One region of the Paenibacillus sp. F024 genome, then DNA from elsewhere that is predicted to be linked to it. Evidence: riboswitches for the same ligand, from Rfam matches in the RefSeq annotation. Region 1 holds a riboswitch; each other region holds the start of a gene.
What was found. Region 1 has a riboswitch for cyclic di-GMP ahead of ACZYR9_RS04700 (flagellar assembly protein A). Riboswitches for the same ligand answer to the same signal wherever they lie in the genome.
Positions count from the first base shown of each region.

Region 1 (8,260 bases):
TGTATGCACGCGTTTATCGAGTTCTTTCTTACTGCCCAATCCATACGTCCGCTCGCCATGTACATCAGACAGCTTTCCATCGATAGCTATGGAACCGATCTGTCCCTTAACGGGAAGGTTCTTGTTTCCGTACAACGGAAATTTCAGTTTAGTGCTTTCTTGATCGGTGCATTTCCTTTATTCCTGTTCATTTTGAGCGGGTATATTCGTGAAGATGTACTTCCAAAACAAAACACAGTCGATTACTTGCACTGGGCGACCATCATCTTATTGACAGGCATCGCTTTCTCTTCGCTCGGTGCATGGGTGCTGTCAAGAGAAGTACAACATCCGATCCGCAGTATCATCCGATCCATGAGCTCCGTGCAAAATGGAGACTTCGACGTCCGTACACCCGACATATATTCCGATGAATTTTCCAAGCTGGTGGCGGGATTTAATCATATGGTGAGCGGCTTAAAGATGCGGGAAAACATGAACAACCTGCTGATTCAAAGCTACTTCACTACACTTGCCGCGGCACTCGACGCCCGTGACCCTTATACGGCAGGGCATTCCGAGCGAGTTGCCAAGTATTCCTTGCAAATTGGCCAATGGGCCAATTTCTCTGAGCACTATTTAGACGTGCTGAAAAAAACCGCTCTACTGCATGACATAGGCAAAATTGGGGTTCGGGATACCGTTCTTCTGAAGGAAGGCCGGTTATCGGATGAAGAATTCGAGCTCATTAAGCTTCATCCGGTTCTCGGCGAAAAAATTTTACGGCAAATCGAACCCTCTAAAGCGATGTCCGAAATATTGCCCGGAGTAAGATCTCATCATGAGCGTTTTGACGGAGGCGGATATCCGGATGGGCTGGCAGGCGATAATATACCGTTAATGGGCAGAATTATCGCCATAGCGGATGCCTTTGACGCCATGACATCCGACCGGCCATACCGTAAAGGAATGAGTGTGGAGAAAGCCATGAACATTTTGAAGGAAGGTCGCGGAACCCAGTGGGATCCTGATTTAACCTCATTATTTATTCAAAATTTTAATGGAGATTCACCGCAGCTTGAGCAAAAGATATAATTCGAATCGACTCATATTTCAAATGGAATTCATAGCAACAGCCCCCGATCCAATGGAATTGGGGGCATCACCAATTTTTCTAAGCCAACAGCCTTATGAATAAGCCTTCAGAACCTCCTGCAGCCGGAAAGCGACCGTCATTTTTCCTTCTATTTTCAGATCCCCCGACATGTATGCGGCTGCCGCGTTCAGTTGACGGTTCATCAGCTTACGAAGCATCCCCTCCGTCATCGTCAGCTTGCAGTCCGCAGAATAAGGCATCCCCTCCAATAGATCCACCTGTCCTGCATGAAAACGTACCTGCAAGACGTTATCCTCTGCCATATTGAATTGATATACCGCATGCAGCGTCCGGAACGCCTCAGGACTGCCGTTCATTCGATCCACAAGTCGTTGGAGCTCATCCCGAATGGCCATAGCTCACCTCGATCATCAATGAATTCAAACGGCGTGACTCGATATACTTCTTCCTCATTCAACTATCCTGCGTATCATCGTCGTCATTCATCCTCTCCAATTCTTCTTCCACAAGCCTTTTGCGCAATACCTTACCTATCAAAGATTTGGGGAGCGAATGGCGGAATTCATACACATGAGGCACCTTATAAGCTGCAAGCCGCTGCCGGCACCAGCGGTTCAATTCTTCCGCATCGGCTTCACCGTTCTTGTTCATCACCAAATAGGCTTTCACCGTTTCTCCGCGATACGGGTCGCTCACCCCCGCCACCACGGCCTCTTCGACCTCGGGATGCTCATAGAGCACCTCTTCGACTTCACGCGGATAAATATTATAGCCTCCGGCAATGATGATATCCTTTTTCCGGTCCAATATAGTAAAAAATCCGTCTTCATCCATTGTGGCCATATCTCCGGTATACAGCCAGCCGTCCCGCAAAGCGGATGCCGATTCCTCCGGACGGTTCCAGTAGCCTTTCATCACCTGAGGTCCTCGAATGACCAGTTCTCCGATCTCCCCTGCCGGCAGCTCCGTTCCCTGATCCGGATCAACGATCCGTGCTTCCGTGTCGGGAAAAGGGATGCCGATCGATCCGATTTTGCGTTTCTCCCATATGTTGTTCGCATGAGTAACCGGTGATGTTTCTGTTAAGCCATATCCTTCCACCAGCCTGGCGCCCGTCATGGCTTCAAACCTTTGCTGAAGCTCCAACGGAAGAGGAGCCGCGCCGCTGATACATACCTCCAGTGACGATAAATTGGTGCGCACGGTCTGGGCATTCTGGATCAAACTCATATACATCGTCGGGGTGCCTGGGAATACCGTCGGCTTCACACGACGTACGGTCTCAAGCAGCATGGTGACGTCAAAGCGCGGCAGCAGCACCAGCTTTCCAGCCAAATATACCGATTGGTTCATCAGCACCGTTAAGCCGAACACATGGAAGAAAGGCAGCACAGATAAATAAACCTCACCGGCCTGCTTGCAGCGGTAAGCCCAGAGTCGGTTTTGAATCGTATTGGCAACCAAATTAAAATGAGTAAGCATCACGCCTTTAGCCTGACCTGTCGTCCCGCCCGTGTACTGAATCAGTGCCAGATCATGCTCCGCATCCAGCTTCACGCCGCACGGCTCAGGAGATGCCCGGTCTAACAGCTTGACAAAAGAATATACGCCATTACCGTAAATGACCTCTCGATTCATCCTTTTAAGCTTGGCAAAAACAGGATACAGCCAATTTTGAGGTACCGGCAAATAATCCTTGAGAGACGTTACAATAATATGGCGGATATCCGCTTTCTCCTTTATCTGATTCACCTGGTCGAACAATAAATCCAATGTCACAATCACGCTCGCCCCCGAGTCCTTGATCTGGTGCTCCAGCTCACGCGGCGTGTACATCGGGTTGGTCATGACAACCACTCCGCCCATGAGAAGAGTGCCAAAGTAAGAAATCACAGCTTGCGGGCAATTGGGAAGCATTATCGCTACACGATGACCCTTTCGAATTCCGAGCCGGATCAGCGTATTCGCAAACCGGTAGGCTGCATCGAGCAGTTCCCGATAAGACAACTTTTTGCCCATAAAATCTAAAGCGGCATGCTTCGGATAGGCTTGGGCGGACTCCTTTAAGAAATGTGCCAGGTTCTGCTTCGGATAATCAAAGGTCGGTGGCACCTCAGCCGGGTAATGCTTGAGCCAAGGTTTGCTGGTCATAGAAACCACCTCCACATCAGGCTAGTCATGTCTTGCTGCGAATGGCAACCGCCTTCGGATCGCCTTCTTGTGCCAAGGTTGTCCGAAAACGTCTTCATTCTCCTGTAATGGGTATTATATGATCTCCTCTAACCCGATATGACTTTCCTGATCCTTCTTCATCCTTAACATGGCATAATCACGACTATATTCATTAATGACGATAGTCGTAAGCCGCAAATTGAAAAAGCGCCCGATCAGCGGTAATCCGCCCGGCGCCCTACACAATTTCAACTATACGGAAACGGTTCCTCCATCGCTTAGCCTTCCGATCTTCAAACCCGGGCACTCCCTCAGGTCGATAAACCCACCGGCTCCATGCACCAAGGGGCGAAAAGGATCGGCCTCCCGCACCATCACAATGGTGGCTTGCGTTCCATCCGACAAGGCGACATGACTGCCAATCGTGCATTCGGTCACATGCCGGATAAAGCAGCGAACAATCCCCGGCTCCAGCATACCATAAGCATGATCAGCAATACTTTGGAGAACATCAAATAAAGGCAATGCGTTTCGGTACGCCCTTTTTGAAGACATCGCATGAAACACGTCGGCGACGGCTACGATTTTACTAACGAGTTCCAGTCGGTTTCCGGTCAATCCGGCAGGGTACCCGCTGCCATCCTCCCGTTCATGGTGCTGCAGCGCAGCCAAAGCAACATGCGGATCCAAACCCGCTTCGCGAACAAGAAGATCATAACCGTACTGAGAGTGACGCTTCACTTCGCGGTATTCGTCTTCATTTAATTTGCCCGGCTTTTGAAGGATCGATTGCGGAACAAACAGCTTGCCCACATCATGCAGCAAACCCGCCAGGCTGACACGCACCCGCTCATTCACGGATAATCCGAGCCATTTGCCGATTAAACCCGCCAATACACTGACTCCGACACTGTGCTTAAACGTGTCCTCATCCTGCTGCTCCAGCGCCAACAATATACGATACGTGTCCGAATCGCTCGTAATACGCATGAGGGCTGGGAGCACCGTACGGCATACTTTCTCAATAGGTACCCGACCGGCGGTACGGATATCTACAAACATCTCCTTCATCTCATGGATAGCAAATCTTACGAGCTTTTCAGGCTCAATTTTCGGAAGAATCACATCTGTACTGCTAAGCTTTAGGTCATGCTCATGAAGCGATAAAATATGTTCCGTTGTAAGAATGGAGGAAGCCGGAAGAATTAATAGTCCATATCGATTATATATATTTTTATTCAACCTCTTGCCCAAGAGATGCGACATTTCCATCAACGGATTTACTTCTTTTTCGTTCTTCATCACGCCAATTTACCATTAGTCTGTGGATTTTGAATGCCTCTTGCGGCATATACGCGACTCTTAATCCAATCCATATCGATCGTCTGATCCTCAATGCTATCCAGAATTTCGATGCAATAATTTCCTATGCATACTCTTCCGGAGCTCATGCTCTTCAGCATGATTTTCGTCTTGGATTTGAGTACCGACGGAGCTCCCGTTTGACCGCCAACCATCATTGCAGAGATGATGCCATCCGCTTCCAAACGAGAGCCTCGGCATACGGCATCTTTATCATAAAATACAATGTTGCCCGCTGAGTACAGGTCGCTTTGCAAAACCCCTTCTTTTCGGATCAAAATGTCACCGTTAGATTTAAGTGTCGATAGATGGCATTGCCCCATATCGATCCTCACTTTGGCTTCCTGCATGCTCCCAACGTGCTGCACCGTTTCCTTAAGAGAGTTCAAAATGCCGAGTACCGTACCGTTAGAGATCATTTGAGGCATTCTCGAGAGCTGTAGAAATCGCTCCAGCATGTCTTTCAGATTCAACCAGGCCGTCTTGTCCCGTGACCTGATATTAATAATGACCGATAATGCTTCTTTGATCAGCTTGGTAAGGTCTTTAAACTTGTTCTCCACAAGCAGTAGTATAATTTGTCCGTAATGAGGCTTCTGCCCCTTCTTCTCCACCATATCGGAGAGAAGCTTCGCTGCTTCGAGCAGCTGCTCGAATTGGGACATTAACAATTTCGAATTGTTATAAAGACGGTTATACAATACCCCGAAATAACCGGAGTATAGGTTGCTTTTGATGGCGTTGCCTTGAATGCGAATACTTCCGGTTGCCGTGACAGTGGCGTTGTACACACTTCCGGATATATATACATTACCAAGCGACTCTACGATCATATTCTCCATAACGTTACCATACACGATAATGTCACCGGAAAAAACGATATGTCCCGTTTCAATATTGACATCGCCGGGAACGATAAATGCCTTGGTAATATCAAAAAACTTCGTTTGGTTGCCTGTAATGCGCGGTCTTCCTTCGCTAAGAGCGATAACAAAGCCGTCCTCCCGAATTTGCACCCCGTCTTTGGCTACAATAACAATGTCCTGCGGTTCATTCGGACGAATAAAATTACCGTAAACGTCGTAGCCGACGGTCCCTTCTTCCGGCGGAGTTTTTCGGGCGATCACATCTCCAGGGGTTACCGAAGGAATATTTAAATGATTTCTATAATCGATCACGCCGCCGATTTCCACATACTGAGTTTCCACTTGTTCTGTGAAAAACAGCTGCAGTTCCGCATCCTTTCCCGGAACGGGAGGCTTTCCCCGTGCGATCAGAATCGGTTCGAATGTCGGGTTATGAACTTCTTCAAAAATAGCCCCGATATTCCGGTTTTTCGTGATCGACAAACGATCCAGTTCATAGATAATATCGTTAAGCTCAAGCTTGTTAAGTATGATCGATTGATCCTCCTCCGCTCTAAGAACCAGGTGGGCGGCAGGCTCACACTCGCTAAGCTTCCATACATACCTTACAGGTGAACGTACAATCAAGTAGGCTAGCATATGATCTTCGGATACCTGGATTTCAAATAAAGGAGATTCCTCTATGGACCATTTCAGCTTGTCTTCAGATGTTACGGTGACTACACCGGATACCGCTTCTCCATTTACAGTTAGCTTGACCGGAGGTATAGCTTCAATGGTAAGAGGTGATGTAACTTCATCCGAGGTATGCACAAAAATTTCATTTCCGCTTACCCTGAACCAACTAAGGCTCTTATTCCCTCCCTCATTGCCGAAGTCTTCCTCTTTGGAATAATCCGACAAATCGGTAACATTCTCCGTAGAATCCAGCGCCATGGATTTTATCATTTTGACCAATTCAATTTCCGTAATAGAGTCGGACATCGGGACTACCTCCTTTCAAGGGATCAAGCATATCGTAATGAAGAAAAAATGCACCTTTCTCCAGCCGGGGAAAGGTGCATTGAGTCATGTATCCTCCCATTATCGGCGGCATGGCTGCCATAGCTTAGATTGCTAACCTTAGGCCCATTGCTTTGCGTCCTTGCCTTTCGACAAGTTTGCCATTTATCGTAATGAATATGTGATTTTAATTAAATTATAATCAAGTATATAGACAACCGACAACATTGTCTAAAACAAAAGGACTAATCTATGCTTGTTGAATGTATTTCAGGTGTGAGTTTTTCGCTAAATTTCGACAAAAAGGATAAAAGATTGCATTATTTTCATATATTTTTACATAACTTTACAAGTTTAATCGCGCCAAAGCTCGCTGATATGAACACTTAGAGCATCCGCAATACATTGTATGGAATATTTATGCGGATTCGTGATTTTTCCGTTTCTCATTTTGGAGATCGTTCCTATGGAAAGACCAGTGAGCTCAGAAAGCTTGGTTGCCGTCATATGACGTTCCGCCATCAGCATCCGCAGCGCATGAGCCAATCCGGACTGCTTTTGTGGTTGCTCCTGCGTTAAGCTTCTTCCGACAAATGCAATTCGTGCGACTTCTTTCCTGCCGTTTAATATTGGTTTAAAGCGAAACTCGATACTGGCTTTTTGGTTGTTATGGACCCAATCCAGCGTCATACTGAAGCTGGACCCGGACCATAAGGCCTGGCGAAGCGAGTGCCTTACTTGAAGCAGATGTCTTGAACCGACAAAAGAAAGAAACGGCTGCGCGATCAAGTCTTTTTTGTGTAAATCCAACAATGCAGAGTGGAGTGAGCAATCGATAATGCGGAACTTCTCTGTAAGCGTTCCGCTTACATCGTATCCCGCCCCTTGCCGCAAAATCCATTTCTTGTCGCTGACGTCACGAACAACCATAACATAGTAATAGACTCCATCCCTAACCGTTTCGCGTAAAGAAAGCTCCACGTCCACTTGAAGGCCGTGCTTCACGGTCCATCTCGCTTCTGAGAACAGGATATCATCATGCTCAAAAAACTCCAAACGCTTTAATACCCACTCCCTGTATTCAACCGATAGAAAAGATAGAAAGGAATCCGTCCAAAGTTCTTCTTTTGAATAGCCGATGATCTGGAAAAAAGCCGGATTTGCCTCTTCGACCGTGAGTTGACGGCCATCCCATTTACAAAGGCAAATACCGTCTGCAGCCTTTTCAACCATCATTTTAGCCCAATGATTCGGCATTTCTTTTCCAACCTTTCATCTTTTAAGAAAACAATAATATGCTATTGTCCTTTGCATTCCCATACGGTCCCGGTCTCCGCCCTCGGGCAGCTGCTTCAGACTGCCGCCGCTCAGCCATGCCGTTACCGCGAGCACGAGCGCATCAACGATATCGTCACGGGCAGCCGCTTTGCGAGGATATCGCAGCATCAGCTCATCGACGACATCATCCGCTTGTGGATATACTCCTCGCAAATACTCCATTCGCTCGTCAAAGCCCGCATGGTTCTTCTTTCCATTCCGCATTGGAGCACCAAAGAGCCGGGCGAAGCATAATTCCGGATGTGACTCGCGGAACCTTAACCGGGCCGCCTCATCCTTGTGAAGCAGATCATCGAGCGCGCGAATCTTCGGCACGAGCGCCCAGGATTGGCGCGATAAGCCTCGGCCGCTAAGCCTGCGCTGCACCGCATTCGCTTGCGTATAGTCCGAAGCGCTCAGCACCTCTCGTACAGGAGCAGGGAAT
Region 1 is NZ_JBVASZ010000002.1:182,051-190,310, reverse strand. It holds gene ACZYR9_RS04720 (HD domain-containing phosphohydrolase) at 1-1,074, shown strand, start outside; gene ACZYR9_RS04715 (SCP2 sterol-binding domain-containing protein) at 1,168-1,491, opposite strand; gene ACZYR9_RS04710 (AMP-binding protein) at 1,550-3,247, opposite strand; gene ACZYR9_RS04705 (HD-GYP domain-containing protein) at 3,521-4,570, opposite strand; gene ACZYR9_RS04700 (flagellar assembly protein A) at 4,570-6,480, opposite strand; cyclic di-GMP riboswitch class I at 6,582-6,671, opposite strand; gene ACZYR9_RS04695 (helix-turn-helix domain-containing protein) at 6,853-7,755, opposite strand; gene ACZYR9_RS04690 (DUF429 domain-containing protein) at 7,771-8,260, opposite strand, start outside.

Region 2 (8,260 bases), on a different contig from region 1:
TATCAATCATTCTTGCTTTGTTTGCACAGAAGCTGAATGTTGCGTTCCTTGTTGCCTTGGCGTTTGCCGTCGCAGCCAGCGCCAACCTGCCTGTTCTCCTGTTCACCGTATTCTGGAAAAGATTTAATACCGCCGGAGCGGTTACGGGCATGATTGTCGGCGTACTCAGCGCGCTCATTCTTGTGGCGGTCAGTCCTAACGTTTGGGACCCGGTAGCAGGCAAAGCGATTTTCGTCGGTACGCCGCTCATTTCACTTACGAATCCGGGTATCATCTCCATTCCGCTCGGCTTTTTGGGAGCGTTCCTGGGAACCTTCCTTTCCGCGAAGCGGGATGATGTGAAGTATGACGAAATATTAGTCAAAGCGAACACGGGAATACAGGATTTGGCTCAGGCCAAATAAGGATTAGAATGCTTTGAGTCCGTATTTTTAAGCTTGATAAAACAGGGGGCCGCCTCCATCCGGACGGTGGCTCCCTGTTTTTTGTCCACGAAAGCTTTTTGGAGTACGCATCCAATCTGGAGGGCAACGGACGGTTAATGAATTTAGCTCTCGTATTTACTACCTATGAGAAAGAATTCAATTACTCCAACATTCCTCATTAAGAGAGGAGAGGAATGCATGCTGTCTAAGATTAAGGAATGGATAGCCCAAAGAGATGATCAAGAAATCAAGAAAATCCGGAAGACGATCCTGCCCCAAATCGACAAATACGTCCAACGGATTAAACATGATAGTGATTTGAATAAAGTAAGCATTGAACTGCGGAGAAGAATACGTCAAGGTGAGGATCGTCAGGATTCTCTTTTTCTGGCATTTGCTTTAGTGAAGGAAGCTGTAAGAAGAGTGTTTGGGATCACGATGTATGACGCTCAGTTGATTGGAGGCTGGTTATTATGCGAAGGGAAAATTCCCAAGATGATGATAGGAGAAGGAAAAACGATCGTTCATCTGCTCCCGGCCTATTGGTTTGGTTTACAGGATCATGGTGTACATATGTACACGGTGAATGAATATTTAGCGAAACGCGAACACGAGCAAATGGGTAAAGTATTTCAACTTCTTGGCTTATCCGTAGGGCTAAATCTTGCCGGGTTGAAGGCTCAAGCGAAGAAAGCGGCCTACCAACAGGATATTACCTACGGGACCTATACGGAGTTTGGGTTAGACTGCTTGCGCGATCAGAGGATACTGCATCCGGAACAGCGGATTCAAAGAGGGTTTGCCTATGCCGTCTTGGATGAAATGGACCGTATATTGATTGATGAAGCGCGAACCCCGCTCATGATCTCGGATCCAGTGAAAGCAGCGCCTAAACTGTACTCTGTTTGTGAGAAATTTGTACGGGGAATGCAGGAAGTAAGCGATTATGAAGTGGACCGCCAATCCAAACAAGTGATGTTTACCCCATCGAAAGCTAAGAAAATCGAAGCGGCTTTGAAGGACAATAGCCTGTATGAGCTCGACCATACGACAGTCTATCATTATTTATTGGTAAGCCTTCAAGCCAAGGTACTGATGCAGCGTGACGTAGATTATATTGTAGCGGACGACCGGATCCATTTCATAGATCCTCTTACGGGACGCATAATAGAAGGCCGGCAATTCAATGACGGCCTGAGGCAGGCGATTGAGGCAAAGGAACATATTCCCTTGAGCGAAGGGAATCAGGCCGCAATGACTGTCCAGAAGCTGCTTGGTTTATACAAGCAAATTATAGGCGTAATAGAAATGATGAAAACAAAGGCGGAGGAGCTGAGGGGTATGTATGATCTGGAAGTGGTTACGGTTCCGTCCCACCTGCCCGTCACCCGCCGCAGTGACACGGAACTGCAAGTGAGCCGATACTGGATAAATCAAGCGCGGCAAGGTTAATGCAGCGGTAACTTCATTCGCGTTAAAAATAGTATGCCAAAGCCGGGCCTGCGGGGACGGCTTTTTGCATACGGGCTAAGTCAGCGCGCTGCAGAAAAAATGTCGTTAGTTGTCAAATTACGGAATTCTGATATAATTAGCTAGAAGCTGCTTTTATAAGAAAACCTTTAACGAAGCCATTCATGGATGAGCGACCGTGATTCATAGGCAGGTTTTCTTGAGATAAAGAAAGTGTTCAGCTCCGCTGAAATTGTATACTTTCTTTATTGTTAATAAAACTTGATAAAGGCAAAATCATCGAAAGGTGATGACGCAAAGCTAAAGGGGCTAAGGTTTTAAACTATGCCAGCCAGTTGCCAAGAGAAGCTTAAAACACAGGCTTATCTTTGCGCTGGAAAAGATAAGCTTTTTTGTGTTTTTAAAGGTTTCTATTCAAAAGGAGGCGTATGATGAGAAAGTTTCGTTATGCAATGCATGTATTCATGACTTTATTGCTGGTATTCAGTTTGGCGGGGCCGGGGTTGGCTGCCCAATCCGAAGGGGCGGAATCCAATACGGGCCGCACCACGTTAGACCTTGATTTTAATGACTCGGAACAAGCGGCTTGGGCAACCGAATCGATTGGGAAGATGAAATCCAAAAATGTATTGTCCGGGTATGAAGACGGCAGCTTCCGTCCTAATCAGCCTGTCAGTCGAGTAGAAGCCGTGGTTACGGCTGTACGGCTCATGGGATTGGAGGAGCAGGCTAAAGCGAAGCCGGGCGACAGCAAGCTGCATTTTAAAGACGCATCGGTTATCGACAATAACTACAGCTGGGCCAAAGGGTACATCATCGTTGCTTTGGAACAGGGACTTTTTGATACTGCGGAAGACCAGCTTCAACCGAGTACGCCGGCCAGCCGAGTTTGGGTAGCAGGCCTGCTGGTAAAAGCTCTTGGGCTGCAAAAAGAGGCTCTCAGCCAAATGACGGCCGTGCCGGATTTCAAAGATGCCGGAGATGTTCCTGCCGGAGCGGTCGGATATGTAAACGTAGCCGTTCAGCAGGGTATTGTCAGCGGTTACCCGGATGAAACGTTCAAGCCCAATAATAACGTTACACGCGCGGAGATGGCTGCGCTGCTTGTAAGAACCAATGACAACTTGCTGGAGCAATCCGGAGCGATTACCGTCAAAGGAACCATCACGGCCTTGAATTTCGACCGTAATGTGACGGACAGCGTCTATTCCGGCACGTATGGGTCGATAACGGTTCAAACCTTTAATCAAGATTCGTTCACCTATAGCATTTCGCCGGACCTGGCCGTTGCGTACAACCAGCGTTTTATTCCGGCATCCCAGCTGCTTGTAGGTGATGTGGTGTCTCTGACTGTTGAGAATGACGTTGTGTTGGAGGCAAGCTTCATCAACAAAGAAAAGGTCGATGAAAAGACAGCTGGAATCAATGGGTTTAATGTGGAAATCGAGTTTAAGAACGGCAGTGAGATCGAATTAAAGTATAAGAATAAGGATGGCCAGATCCGTGCCGAGGTTGAAAAGAAAACCAAAGGTGAAAAAGGCAAGGAAAAGCAAAAGGGTGACGAAGCGGTTCAAACCGCAGATGATGTCCTTAAGCAGGCTGGGCTTACGCCTCAAATGACGAAGGAAGAGATCGTCAATCAAGTATTAGCAGCGTTGGAGACCGAGTCCAGCGAGGTAAAAGAGCTGGAAATCGAAATTAAGTTCGCTAACGGCAGTAAAGTTGAAGTAGAATGGGAACACGAAGAGGAGAAGTCTGAGAAAAAGTCCGACAAAGAAGAGAAGTCCCGTAAAGACAATAGAGAGAATAGAGAAAGAGACAATAGAGAGAATAGAGAAAGAGACAATAGAGAGAATAGAGAAAGAGACAATAGAGAGAATAGAGGCAATGAAGACAAGGGACAGCGGCCGGAAAAAGAAGCGAATGCTTACGGGATCGAAAAGCTGAAGCTGGAGGTCGAGCTGTCCGATAAGCAGAAATTAAAGCTCGAATATAAAGACGATGACGGAAAAGTCGAAGCCGAAGTGGAAAAGGATAAAGAGAACGTATCCGGAGATCAAGCCATCGAAGCGATAAACGAGCTTTTCGAACAAGCGAAGCTGTCTGACATGATGGACCGAAGTGAAATTCAAGAAAACATGCTCACTTACCTCCAAGCAGAGGAAAGTGATGTAAAAAAATTCGAGCTGGAAATCGAATTTTCAAGCGGCAAAAAGGTTAAAGCTGAGTTTGAGAACGACAATGAAGGCGACAATGACGACAACGACGAGGATTAACAACGATTGCCCCTAAAGCCAAACACCTCAAACCACTTCGGTGGCTTGGGGTGTTTTTGTAATTGTATCCCAAGCTGCCGTGAAATAGGATTGACGGATATGCAAGCTTAAGCTACAATGAGCACATAACCAATAAAACACACCTAAATAGTTGGATATAAATTCGGGGAGAAATGTGGGATTTCTTTGTCAATTACTATAGTGGCTATTGCGATTGCATTGTTTTTTGCCATGAATATCGGGGCAAGCGGCGCGGCGGCGACGATGGGCGTAGCTTACGGCAGCGGCGCGGTCAAGAAGAAATATATCGCGCTTAGTTTGGTTGCTGTCGGCGTATTCCTCGGTGCCTATCTCGGCGGAGGTGAAGTCGTCAAAACGTTGGGTTCGGGCATTATTCCATCGGATCTGCTGAATGTACATTTGGTCATTATCATCTTGCTGGCAGCTACCGTCACGTTATTTAGCGCAAACTTGATGGGAATCCCGTTATCCACGAGCGAGGTCACCGTCGGTTCGGTCGTGGGAGTGGGTGTTGCCTACGAGGTGCTGTATGTTAAGAACATACTCGTTATCGTGTCGTTCTGGATCATTATTCCGATTGTGGCCTTTCTCCTGGCCTGGGGCATGGGATATGTCATTCGGGGGCTGGAGCGCCGTGATGCCAGATGGAAAGGCGAAGGGGACGGCTGGTGGAAGAAGGGCCTTATGCTCCTTGTGCTTGCCGCCGGATTTATCGAGGCTTTTTCAGCCGGCATGAATAACGTTGCAAATGCCGTAGGCCCTCTCGTAGGCGCAGGCTTGATGAGCGTAGGAAACGGGGTGTTCTGGGGAGGACTTTTCGTTGCGGCGGGAGCTCTTCTCCTCGGAGGAAGGGTTCTGGAGACAAATGGAAAAAAGATTACCCGGATGTCTTTGCTGCAAGGAACAGTTATTTCCGGAACGGGGGGTACGCTGGTCATCATTGCCTCCCTCTTTGGCCTTCCCGTACCGCTTACACAAATTACAACAACGGCCATTATGGGCATAGGTACGGCGGACCATGGTTTTCGATTATGGCAAAAAGGCATTGTCGTGAAAATATTAAAGGTTTGGCTGGTATCTCCACTGCTTTCCCTTGTAGTTTCCTTCACGATGGTAAAGCTGTTTATGGAGCCGGAGCCGTATCTATTGGTCGTGATGGTGGCCGTGTTCATTTCTATAATAGGGGTCAAAAGCCTTTATGATACCGTGCAGGCCGAAAGGCGTGCAATGAACGATGAAGGCGGAGGCATTTAAATAGCAGTTGCGGGAAGGGAGCTCAAGACGGGCTCCTTTTATGCATGTCTGTTGAGCTTAACTCACCAAGACCTGTCCTTGGCAGGCTAAAAGTTTTGTTTTTCTTTGAGGCCAATAGGATTATAATAAAAGGACATCCGTCGCTTAAGGAGTGATTACGATTTCAGCGTTCAAAGCATTGGTTGTGGAGCAATCGGACAATGAGGTAACCAGCGTTATCCGCAATTTGACAATCGAGGATTTGCCGTCAGGTGAACTTCTGATTCAAGTCGTCTATTCAAGTATCAACTATAAGGACGCATTGGCTTGCATCGCAAATGGAAACGTTGTCAAGAATTACCCTTTTATTCCCGGTATCGATCTTGCGGGTATTGTAAAGTCCAGTACAGATGGCCGGTTTCAAGAGGGAGACGAGGTGCTGGTTACGGGATATGAGCTGGGTGTGAGCCATTACGGAGGCTTTAGCGAATATGCCAGAATCCCTTCCAAGTGGGCGGTAAAATTACCGCAGGGTCTTTCCGTCAAAGAAGCGATGATATTCGGGACCGCCGGCTTTACGGCCGCTTTATCGGTACAAGAATTGCAGGATGGCGGCGTGAACGTTGACCAAGGTCCGGTTCTGGTGACCGGAGCTACAGGCGGAGTAGGGAGTATGGCTGTGGCTATGCTTGCCAAGCTCGGATACGAAGTTGTAGCCAGTTCAGGGAAAGCCGACCAACAAGAGCATTTGATGAAATTGGGAGCTGCGCGGGTCATTCCTCGGGAAGAGCTTGCTCCCGAGAAGATTCGGGCTTTGGACAAACAGCTGTGGGCCGGCGTTATCGATTGTGTCGGCGGGAAATCGCTTTCGTATATTCTCAGCAGCACGCGTTATGGCGGAACGGTAGCCATCAGCGGTTTAACGGGAGGCTCAGAGCTGGCAACGACCGTGTTTCCCTTTATCCTCCGCAGCATACGACTGGTAGGCATCGATTCCGTCATGGCTTCGATGGACAAACGGGTTCGCATATGGAATCGCTTGGCCTCGGAATTAAAGCCGGATATGTTGAACGGCATGTATACGGAAATCGGATTGGAGCAAATTCCTGACGTCGTTCAAAGCATTCTAAAGGGCCGTGCGCAAGGTAGAACGCTGGTTAAGATCTAGTGCTGCAAGGATGATAAATTCGACATTCATCAGATAAAGCGGTGATCGCAGAGAAGGCCTCTGGATGACTGCTTTTTTTCTTTTGCGGCTTTATTTTTGGAACATATGCATTTAGCTTGAGTAATAATTAATAGATTAAAATATTAATTTCATTTTATGTTACTTCATAGTATGATGTGGGTAGAAAAAATCTGTTACGGAGGATCCTCTGCTATGGCTCCCATTCAACTTGGATTGTACCTAACATCTAACAAAGTGGATATGCCCTTTTTTTTACAAACAGCGCTTAAGCTGACTGCGCTGATCGGAGGACTTCATCAGCAAGGCATTGATCAGCTTAACGTGAGTCCGGAGAATATATCGTATGATCCGCAATCCGGACAGATAGAGGTGATCGACTTGAGCTTAAAAAGCCCGGATGCGTACATATCACCGGAGCAAACCGGCCGGATCGGACGTTATGTCGATCACCGCAGCGGTTTGTACAAATTAGGCATCACCTTCTATGAAATACTCGCGGGACATCTCCCTTTTGAAGCCAAGGATAATAATGAATGGGTATATATGCATTTGGCCGTCCGTCCTAAACCGCTTTGGGAAATACGTCCCGATGTTCCAAAGGTTGTCTGTAAACTGGTCATGAAGCTGCTTTCAAAGAATGCGGAAGAGCGGTATCAGAGCGCACTTAGTCTCAAGCTTGATCTGCAGCGATGCAGCAGGGAATGGAATGAATCCGGCGCCATTATTCCTTTTCCTTTAGGTGAATTGGACGAAAAAAGCCGGTTTAAGCTGCCGCAGACGTTATATGGACGGGAAGTTGAGCTGGAACAGCTCCTTGCCTTATTTGAACGGACCTGCAATGGCTCCAAGGAATTACTGTATATCAGCGGACGTTCCGGCAGCGGAAAAACGGCGCTCATCAAGGAATTTCAATCCAGGATCGTCCAGCATAAAGGCTATTTCATCTCGGGCAAATTCGATCAAATGAAAAAAGAAATCCCTTACACTCCGATTATTCAAGTGCTGCGGGAATTGGTTCGCCATGTGTTAAGTGAGGACCCGGGACGGATCCTTAAGTGGAAAAGGAAGCTGAAAGAAGCGTTGGGTAAAAGCGGAACGGTGATCACGGAGGTCATTCCGGAAGCGGCTTTCCTCTTAGGTGAACCCAACCGGTTGGAGGCTCTTCCATCCGTCGATGCGATGAACCGGTTTAAATTTCTCTTTATGAGGTTTATCAAGGTATTTATAGATAAGGAACGGCCGCTGGTTCTTTTCTTTGACGATATGCAGTGGGCCGATCAAGCCTCGCTCGATTTTATTAAGCTTCTTGCCGCAGATCCGGGCAGCCGTTACATAGCTTTGATTGGAGTAGGGCGGGTGAACTCTTGGGAAGAGGGCCCTATGATAGAGGAAGCGGTGGACAAGTTTCAGAACGAAATCGAGGCGGGTATTCAAAAGCTGCATCTTGATCCTTTAGGCTTATCGAGCATTACCCACATGCTGGCCGACACCTTGCAGGAGAGCAGGGAAAGGGTCAAAGCCTTGGCGGAAATCGTGTTTCAAAAAACGGGAGGCAATCCCTTTTATCTCACACAATATCTCTATTCCGTTTATAGCGATCGGCTTCTTCGGTTTCATATGGAAAAAAGGGAATGGGAGTGGGACCT
Region 2 is NZ_JBVASZ010000016.1:96,552-104,811, forward strand. It holds gene ACZYR9_RS17240 (solute symporter family protein) at 1-404, shown strand, start outside; gene ACZYR9_RS17245 (preprotein translocase subunit SecA) at 624-1,877, shown strand; cyclic di-GMP riboswitch class I at 2,155-2,238, shown strand; gene ACZYR9_RS17250 (S-layer homology domain-containing protein) at 2,327-4,171, shown strand; gene cysP (sulfate permease) at 4,358-5,446, shown strand; gene ACZYR9_RS17260 (acrylyl-CoA reductase family protein) at 5,607-6,593, shown strand; gene ACZYR9_RS17265 (AAA family ATPase) at 6,807-8,260, shown strand, end outside.
Region 2: linked by a shared signal. The riboswitch ahead of ACZYR9_RS17250 (S-layer homology domain-containing protein) and the one ahead of ACZYR9_RS04700 (flagellar assembly protein A) in region 1 are both predicted to bind cyclic di-GMP.

Region 3 (8,260 bases), on a different contig from region 1:
GGGCATGCTCCCCATAGGCCAATGACGGCGGGACATGGGATGTCGTCAATACATTGCCGCTGTAAGCAGGAGTTGAAAGCAGCCCGCTGTTCTCAGGGACCACTACCGTACCGCCTGCGCCGACAATCATCTTCGTCAACATCGCCAGCTGTTCACCGGCCGCGTCTGTAACGGGACCACCACTTAAAATCCCGATGCGTAATGCTTCCAGCCCGACCGTTTCCTTCACGGCTGGCCCAGCTGCGGATAATTGATCGGCAAACCACGCTTCCACCTTCCGCGTTACCTTATCGATCCCGCCGTCGAGCTGAATGCTGGCAAAGCCGAGTCGGCTGGGATCAACCCCCATCTCCTCCATCTGGTGACGCATAAAGTCATTGTGGGTTTTCTCACAGCCATGCTCCAGCAGCAGACAATGCTTAACCAGCGGATGGGCAACATAGCCAATCATGGTGCGGGCATACAGCTGCTCCGGCTGGCCGGCCGAATTGCCGCAGCCCTCCGTGTGAGCCAAGGCCACAAAGCGCGAAAGGTTTCCGGATGGACCAATCCCCTGTTTGTTCAGCCGCTGCGCAATCATATTCGCCACCTGACCGGCACAAAGACTTGTTGGCAGGATGAGTCCGATCTGATCACTGGCTCGATGGTTTTGGTGACGTGTTAAGGTGAAGCGGATGGGATTCGTCTGAGCGGCTGCATCGGTTTGAATCGCAATAGGCTCTCCCGTCGGCAGAGGTGCATTGAGCAGTGCATCCAGCCGGCTCGCATCGGTTTGCCGCCAGTTGCGCCAGATCTGCACCTGTGAATGGCCGGCCTTCTCCCCGACACTGCGCTGACCGGAGGCAATTTGTATCGAATATTCAAAGGCTTGCTTGCCCAATTCATCCATGGATATGCCATCCAGGTACTGACCGGCGTTGATATCCATATCGTTGGCCAGCAATTGGAAGCGGCGCGTCGTTGTCACCACCTTGACCGTCGGCACAAACGGGAAGTTGGTGATCGAGCCGTTGCCTGTCGTAAAGTAAATCAGGTTGCAGCCGGAAGCCACCTGACCGGCAATGCTCTCGAGGTCATTACCCGGGCTATCCATAAAATAGAACCCGGACTCTTTCATGAGTGCACCATAGTCAATCGCATAGTCGAGGCGGGTAGCCGGATCTTTCTTGCGGGCAGCCCCAATGGACTTGAGATAAATGTTATAAAGGCCGCGGTATTTATTGCCGCCGGATGGGTTTCCTTCCGCGGTAGCGCCGTGCCAAGACGTCCGCTCCTTGAAATCTTCGACAAGCTTCAAGAATTTGCGAGCGGTTTCAACATCGCGTACCTTTTGCAGGACATAGGGCTCGGCGCCAATCAATTCATCGGTTTCCGCCAGATTGGCGGCGCCGCCGTAGCGTATCAATTCCTGTGCAATCCAACCCAGCAGCGGATTGGCGGAAATTCCGGAAAAGGCGTCGGACCCGCCGCATTGCAGTCCAATCTTTAGATGGCTGATAGATTCAGGGGTCCGTTCTATCGCATTGACCGTCGGCAGCCATTCACGTACAATGGTTTCCCCTAAGGTCAGATTATCTTGAAAGCCGCCTTTGAGGGACAGGAACCGATGCAAAACATCATCTAAAGGATAATCGTGTTCGCGCATATACGCTTCGACCATCTGGTTGGTCACGGATCCCATGCCGTTATCTACGATTAAGACCGCACCCACGTTCGGATTGACGATAAACCCGGCCAACGTGCGCAGCAATAATGCCAGGTTATTCGGTTGTTCTGCATCCCCTTCCGTATGCGCCACAGGAACAATCCCATCCGCTTGAGGATAGTTCTTCAGTTCGCCTTGCAAACGAGCGGCGAGCTGCTTGACATAGCTCCCCGTGCGTGAAGTTGTGCCCAACAAGACAATCGTGTTACGGGTACCCACGCCGCGCGCTTGGCTGCGCCGATAACCCAGGAAGGTGCGCTTGTCCGGATATGCGGGCAGTGCCGGGGCCGGTTGAAAATTCGCCTCGTCCAGAACAAAAGGATGAAGCTCATCGGCAAAATTCGGCGTCGCCGGCAGCGCAAATCCCAGTGAGCGCACGCTAAGCGCTTCCAATACGCCTTTGTTGATCACATAATTGCCGGGCTGAATCGGCTGCAGAGCCACACCAAAGGGCAATTCCCAGGAAAGCAGGTCTTCACCGGGGGCAATCTCCTTCACCGCAAAGCGATGGCCTTCCATGACCGTGTAATCCAAGGTCAAGGTTTGACCTTGATAGTCAATGATGGTGCCGGCGTCCAGTTGACGTATAGCAATAGCTACATTATCACCGGGCAAGGGGAGTCTGCCAACTTCGTCAAAGTGATAAGATTGGGTCATAGATGAATAACTCCTTATTTAAGATTTACTTGATTTAAATATGATCCGCAGCCGTACAGAACCTTGAAGAGCTCGCTGACCGCCATAAGAAAGTTTGAAACCGATTACAGAATGCTGAAACGAAACTGGGCAGCAGCGCATCTCCATGTACATATTGTATCATAAAATGAAATAATTGGCTGGTCTTTTCTGTGCAAGGGGTGTTGCTTAATGCGACTTTTAGCGAAAGGAGATCGGCACGTTGAGCCCAATCCAAGTTCGTTTCATACCAGTCGATGGAACAAGGCTATGATCAGCTTCCGTACGAATGAGCAAACCGTAAAAATCCACAACCGCAGCCGGTTGTGGATTTGTTTTCTGTCTAAGACGAGCGGTGCCAAAGACATGCCCTTCCCGTATAGCACCTACGGTCAGCGATAGGATTGAGATTCTGTAAATCATGGCCGCACCCACCCTAACATGTTATCATGGTGGGGGGAGCTAAGGCGCCGGTACCGTGTAAGCATATGGGCGATGATCGCCGATTAAGGCTTCAACGCTTTCCATCCGGCATAATCGTGTACGGCGATTCCGGCAAAGGCGGGATGCGTCTGCAGCTGGGAGTTCAGCTTCGTAAGCTGCTGGTTCATATATGCCGTACCCTCCTCATAGAACGTAATGAACGCCCTTTCCGAGATGCTGAGCGTCTCGACCGCAATCACGGCGGGAATGCCCGCATCGGCGGCCTCATCCAGCTCTTTCGAGGCAATTCCGGCGATTTTCTCGGCGGTGTCGCGATAAGCCATGATCGTAACCGAATCGTATTGGCGCATCATCCAACGGCTTAAGGTTTCACTGCCGTCCGGTACTTTATAGCTGCACAGCCAGAATGGGATATCCCCGCCAACGGGAAGCCCCATGTCCGCTGCTTCCTGTACGATATAACGCATGTTATTTTGCCACTGCGGGATCATGGCCGCCTGATTTGTCTTCCACTCATAGAGCGAGTAAGGTTCAATATCGAGATGAATCCCGCTGAACTTCTCGTCCTGCGCAGCACCGGCTTGGTAGGTCTTGACCCAGCTCAGAAACGCAGCGATTTTCGGCTGTTCCGACTCGAACGCCCATCTCGGCTTACCGTCAAGAGCATGGACTTCGATCCCCCGGGCTTTAGCCGCTTTAATGAAGTTCTTGTAATAGGAACTGTGGACGTCGCGGTTCACTTGCAGGTAGATCGTGTTTACACCATTGGATGTGCTGAAATTCAAAATTTCGGTCGCGGACGTTTTGATCAGAGGGGTCTGCCAGAGCCAGGTCGACTTGACGGGAGCTTGCGCACCGGCCGGCGACGGGTGCCATCCTAAGGCTCCCAGGAAAAGAATGGCGAGAAAAAGCGACAGACGACAGTGGTTTAACATCATGTTGAATCATTGCTCTCCTTTGATGCATACCGGATCAGGTCCTTTGAATCGGCAGCCCGGTTGACGTAGTGTGAACCTTCCCACGCCTCAGACCCGTGACTTTGCGTCCCCGCCCTTCGGCGGATTTACACTGACGATATGGGTAATAGTGGAATAAACCTAGTGCTTAGTATATATAGTTCAACCCTATTCGGCATGAGTCCTGAGGCCCATGTTTTTGTTAAGCAATTGTAAAAACACCACGGAGAGGTAGATGATGGATGACAAAAAAGAAAAAGCTCTACATCACTGCGGCCGTCTTCATCCTTGGCGTCACCGTGCTTTTCCTGCGGCCGTTCGGAAGCGATGAGCGCAGCGAACGGGTGACGTGGATATGGGATCTGCAGAAGCTGAACGCCGATCATGACGGGTCTTTGGTCCGGTTTTTGCAAAAACAGAATGTCCGCACCGTGTACTTGTATTTCAACGATTCGCAAAAGGACGAGGAGACTAAAATGGGGTACCGTACCTTTATCCAGTCAGCGTCAGAGGCACAGATTGATGTTCACGCACTGGGGGGCGAGCGTCATTGGGCACTGACCCGCCATCATCCCCAGATGACCGGGTTTTTGAAGAACGTGATTGCCTACAATGCGTCCGTGCCTGCCGAGGCCAGGTTCACCGGCGTTCACCTTGATGTGGAGCCCTATCTGCTCCCGGAATGGGAAAGGAACGACAAAAAAGTCATTCAACAATGGATGAACATGATGCGGAAATTTACGGTGTCGGCGAAAGAACATTCACTTGAGACCGGCGTCGATATACCGTTTTGGCTCAACAAGTATCAAGTGCCGGGTCCCGATGACGCGTCTGTGCGTTTGGACGAATGGATGATCCGCCAGACGGATAGCCTGGCCATTATGTCGTACCGCGATCGTGCCGAAGGAGAAAACGGGCTGATCGATATCGTGAAGCACGAGATCGATGCTGCGAAGAAATTGGGCAAGCAGGTGTATGTCGGCGTTAATCTGGCTCCGGATGAAGCCAACCATTTGAGCTTTCACGAGGAAGGAATCGCTGCTTTCAAGGAGGTCGAGAAGCGGGTTCTGGCCGAATACGGACGTTCGGACGCCTTCGGCGGTCTGGCCGTGCATGACCTGGCCGAATGGCTGCGCATGGAACGATGGAACACCAAAGGGCAGCGCCTGTAACAGGCGCTGCCCTTTGGTGTGCTGCTTTTATGATCTGTACGACGGGCCGCTTAAGGCTTCAGAGCTTCCCAGGCTTCGAACTGGTGAACGGCAATACCCCTGAAGGCGTAACGATGGCTGAGCAGCGATGCCAGCTGCTCAAGCTGCCCGTTCATATAGGATCGGCCTTCCTCGTAAAAGGTAATGAACCCCCCCTCCCTACTGGGCAGAGTCTCCACTGCTACCATCGCCGGTATGCCGATGTCGGCCGCCTGCTCCAGCAGTTTGGACGCCATGAACCCAATCGCATACGCGGAATCCCGGAATGCCAGAATGGTGACCGAATCGTGCTTGCGGATCATCCACCTGCTCAAGGATTCGCCGCTTTCCGGTACCGTGTATTTATGCAGCCAGAACGGCAAATCGACGCCAATCGGCAGCTGCATCCGATGAGCCTCCCTCACCATAAATCTTACGTTATCCTGCCATTGCGGGATAAATTCCTCCGTGTTGTCGAACCAGCCGGGGAGGACATACGGTTCGACGTCGATGTGTATTCCTGTGAACCTCTCGCCCACCGCCGAACCGGCCTGGTACGTTTTCACCCAATTCAAAAACGTTTCGATCGCGGGACGCGAGGAAGTAAAACCCCACTCCGGCTTTCCGTCGAGAGCATGAACTCCTATACCCCGCTCACCCGCCGCCTTAATAAATTTCCGGTAATCGGAAACTTTAACATCCCGGTTGATCTGCAGAAAAACGACCTTAATTCCTTTCGCCGTGCAAGTGTCCAGAATGGAAAGAGCCGAATCTTTTATTTTTTCCGTATACCATATCCATGTAGCTTTGACCGGGGCAGGAGAACCGGTCAAAGCTTCCGCGTTCGCTTGCCGGGGAATGGCGCAAAGAACGTTCAGAATCACGACTAACAGCAGAAACAAACGGGCATGGTGACTTTTCAATGCCTTTCTCCCTTTAGCCTGACACGGCCTCGGCCAGCGGCAGGAGTTGTTCATCCGGCGCTCCGATTTTGTAGATGTGCGGCAGATCGTACGCCTTCAGTGCATTGCGCGTGTCGAGAATCGGCACACCCAAGTCGGCAATTTCCCCGTAGGCGACGGCCTCATGATTCGTAATCAGTACCATGCAGTCGTAGGAACGGAACTTATCGAGATCGTAAGTGATCGAAGTCACCTTGCTGCCGGACTTATCCCTAAACGAGGTGGCGAAAGGATCGAAGTAATCCACCAGCGCCCCGCCCTCCCGGAACAGCTCATAGACTTCGAGGCCCGGCGATTCGCGCAGATCGTCCACGTTCGGCTTGTACGCCATGCCAAGAATGAGCACTTTGGATTTCCGCAGCGATTTGGAGTAGATATTAAGGATGTGCGCTGTCTTATTGGTAACGAAGTAGGGCATGTTGGTATTGATCGACTGGGCAAGTTCTATAAAATTGCTGTAGAAGCGGAAGCCCTTCGCCTTCCAGGATAGGTACATCGGATCCAGCGGTATGCAGTGACCGCCGATTCCGGGCCCGGGATAGAACGGCATGAACCCGAACGGTTTCGTGCTGGCTGCCTTGATCACCTCCCAAATATCGATGGACATCCGTTCGCACATCATAGCCATCTCATTGATAAAGGCGATGTTTACGCTCCGGAACGTGTTCTCGAGCAGCTTGGACATTTCGGCCACTTTCGGCGAGGAGACCGGGACGACCGTATCCACGATGTTGCCGTACAGCAGGCTGCCCAATTCCATGCAGGCTGGCGTTGTACCACCGAGTACTTTAGGGGTGTTGAAAGTGTTGTATTTTTCGTTGGAAGGGTCTACACGCTCCGGCGAAAAGCAGAGGAAGTAGTCCCGGCCGGCCACAAGTCCCATCCCCAGCATTTCCCGTTCGATCAATTCCTCGGTCGTTCCCGGATAGGTCGTGCTCTCAAGAACGATGAGAAGCCCTTGTTTCATATGCGTCTTAATCTGATCAACGGCATAAATGATGTATGAGGTATCCGGATCCTGATTGGCGCTAAGCGGGGTGGGTACACAGATGGATACGGCATCCAGCTCCTGCACCACCCGGTAATCCGAAGTGGGATGGAATCGCCCGGTTGCAGCGACAGCCTGGAGCCGATCTTGGGAAATATCCTTAATATAAGAGACCCCATCCTTTAGCAGATCGACCTTGTTCGTGTCCAGGTCAATACCGTACACGGTAAAGCCCTTCTCTACCATCTCGATGGCAAGCGGAAGCCCGACATAACCGAGCCCGATAACGCCAAGCACGGCACTTTTGCTTTGGATGTTAGCATACAAATGCGCATAGTTTGAATTCATTTTTCTTCAGCCTCCTTGAGTATGGGTTTACATTACAGCAGACGTTCGATTCTGGCTTCGAGCTCCACTGGGGAAAATGGCTTGGTGATGTAATCCGCCACGCCAAGCTCAAAACATTTGCTGATCGCTTGCTCCACCCGGTTATCGGTGAACACGATCACTTTCGCTTCAGGATCCTCATCATTGATGCGGGTAAGGAAGTGAAATCCGTCAATGCCCGACAGGTTGAGATCGGTAACAACGACATCCGGCCTTTCTTGTCGAAATAGATTTAGTCCCGTCTTACCGTCCTTTGCAGCCAGCACGCGGTATCCCTTCAGCTGAAGACGGAGCTGGAGGAACCGGCGTACATCCTCATCGCCATCCACCAGCAGTACGGATTGAGTTTCATTGGATTGGTAGTGGTCATGGAAAATGACGACGTTCTGCGATGCCGGCACCTGTTCAAACACGTCCGTGACGGCCTGAAAAAAGGCGGGGTTACGCTCGGCGCTTGGCTTCACATTCGCCAGCATGACGGTGAATGGGCTCTGTGCTATCCCGGAGAGAAGCTCCTTGATGCGCAGCGCCGTGTAATGGGTATGGCTCAAGGCGGAGTCAAACAGCAGCAGAGCGATTACCCCCTTGTCCGGATCCGCTTTGATATCCGCCGTTCCCCCTGTTTCCGGACCGATAATGGATTGAATGCCCTTCACCGCTTCCTGAAACGGCTGACCGCAGCGGACAAGGATGATGCCGCAGCCCTTCCAGTCCGCACCCTCGGCGTACCAGAATCGCTCCACGACCGACTCGTACATCATCTCGTTCAATTTTCGTACCTTTAGCATGATACTCATGTTCACTCGCCTCCTGGGATTTAGGTTGATGATTTGCTTGCCGCATCTTGATTCCAGCTCTGTCTTGTCATAACGCCCCAAGAATTGTTTTTTTGCATATATTCAATGTGCCCCTGGAGCCGCCATAATACCCCAATCTGGTAATACCCGAGAAAC
Region 3 is NZ_JBVASZ010000005.1:95,730-103,989, reverse strand. It holds gene ACZYR9_RS07830 (UxaA family hydrolase) at 1-2,362, opposite strand, end outside; gene ACZYR9_RS07825 (hypothetical protein) at 2,887-3,762, opposite strand; cyclic di-GMP riboswitch class I at 3,810-3,902, opposite strand; gene ACZYR9_RS07820 (hypothetical protein) at 4,023-4,952, shown strand; gene ACZYR9_RS07815 (hypothetical protein) at 5,003-5,893, opposite strand; gene ACZYR9_RS07810 (nucleotide sugar dehydrogenase) at 5,907-7,268, opposite strand; gene ACZYR9_RS07805 (response regulator transcription factor) at 7,301-8,104, opposite strand; gene ACZYR9_RS07800 (glycosyltransferase family 2 protein) at 8,125-8,260, opposite strand, start outside.
Region 3: linked by a shared signal. The riboswitch ahead of ACZYR9_RS07825 (hypothetical protein) and the one ahead of ACZYR9_RS04700 (flagellar assembly protein A) in region 1 are both predicted to bind cyclic di-GMP.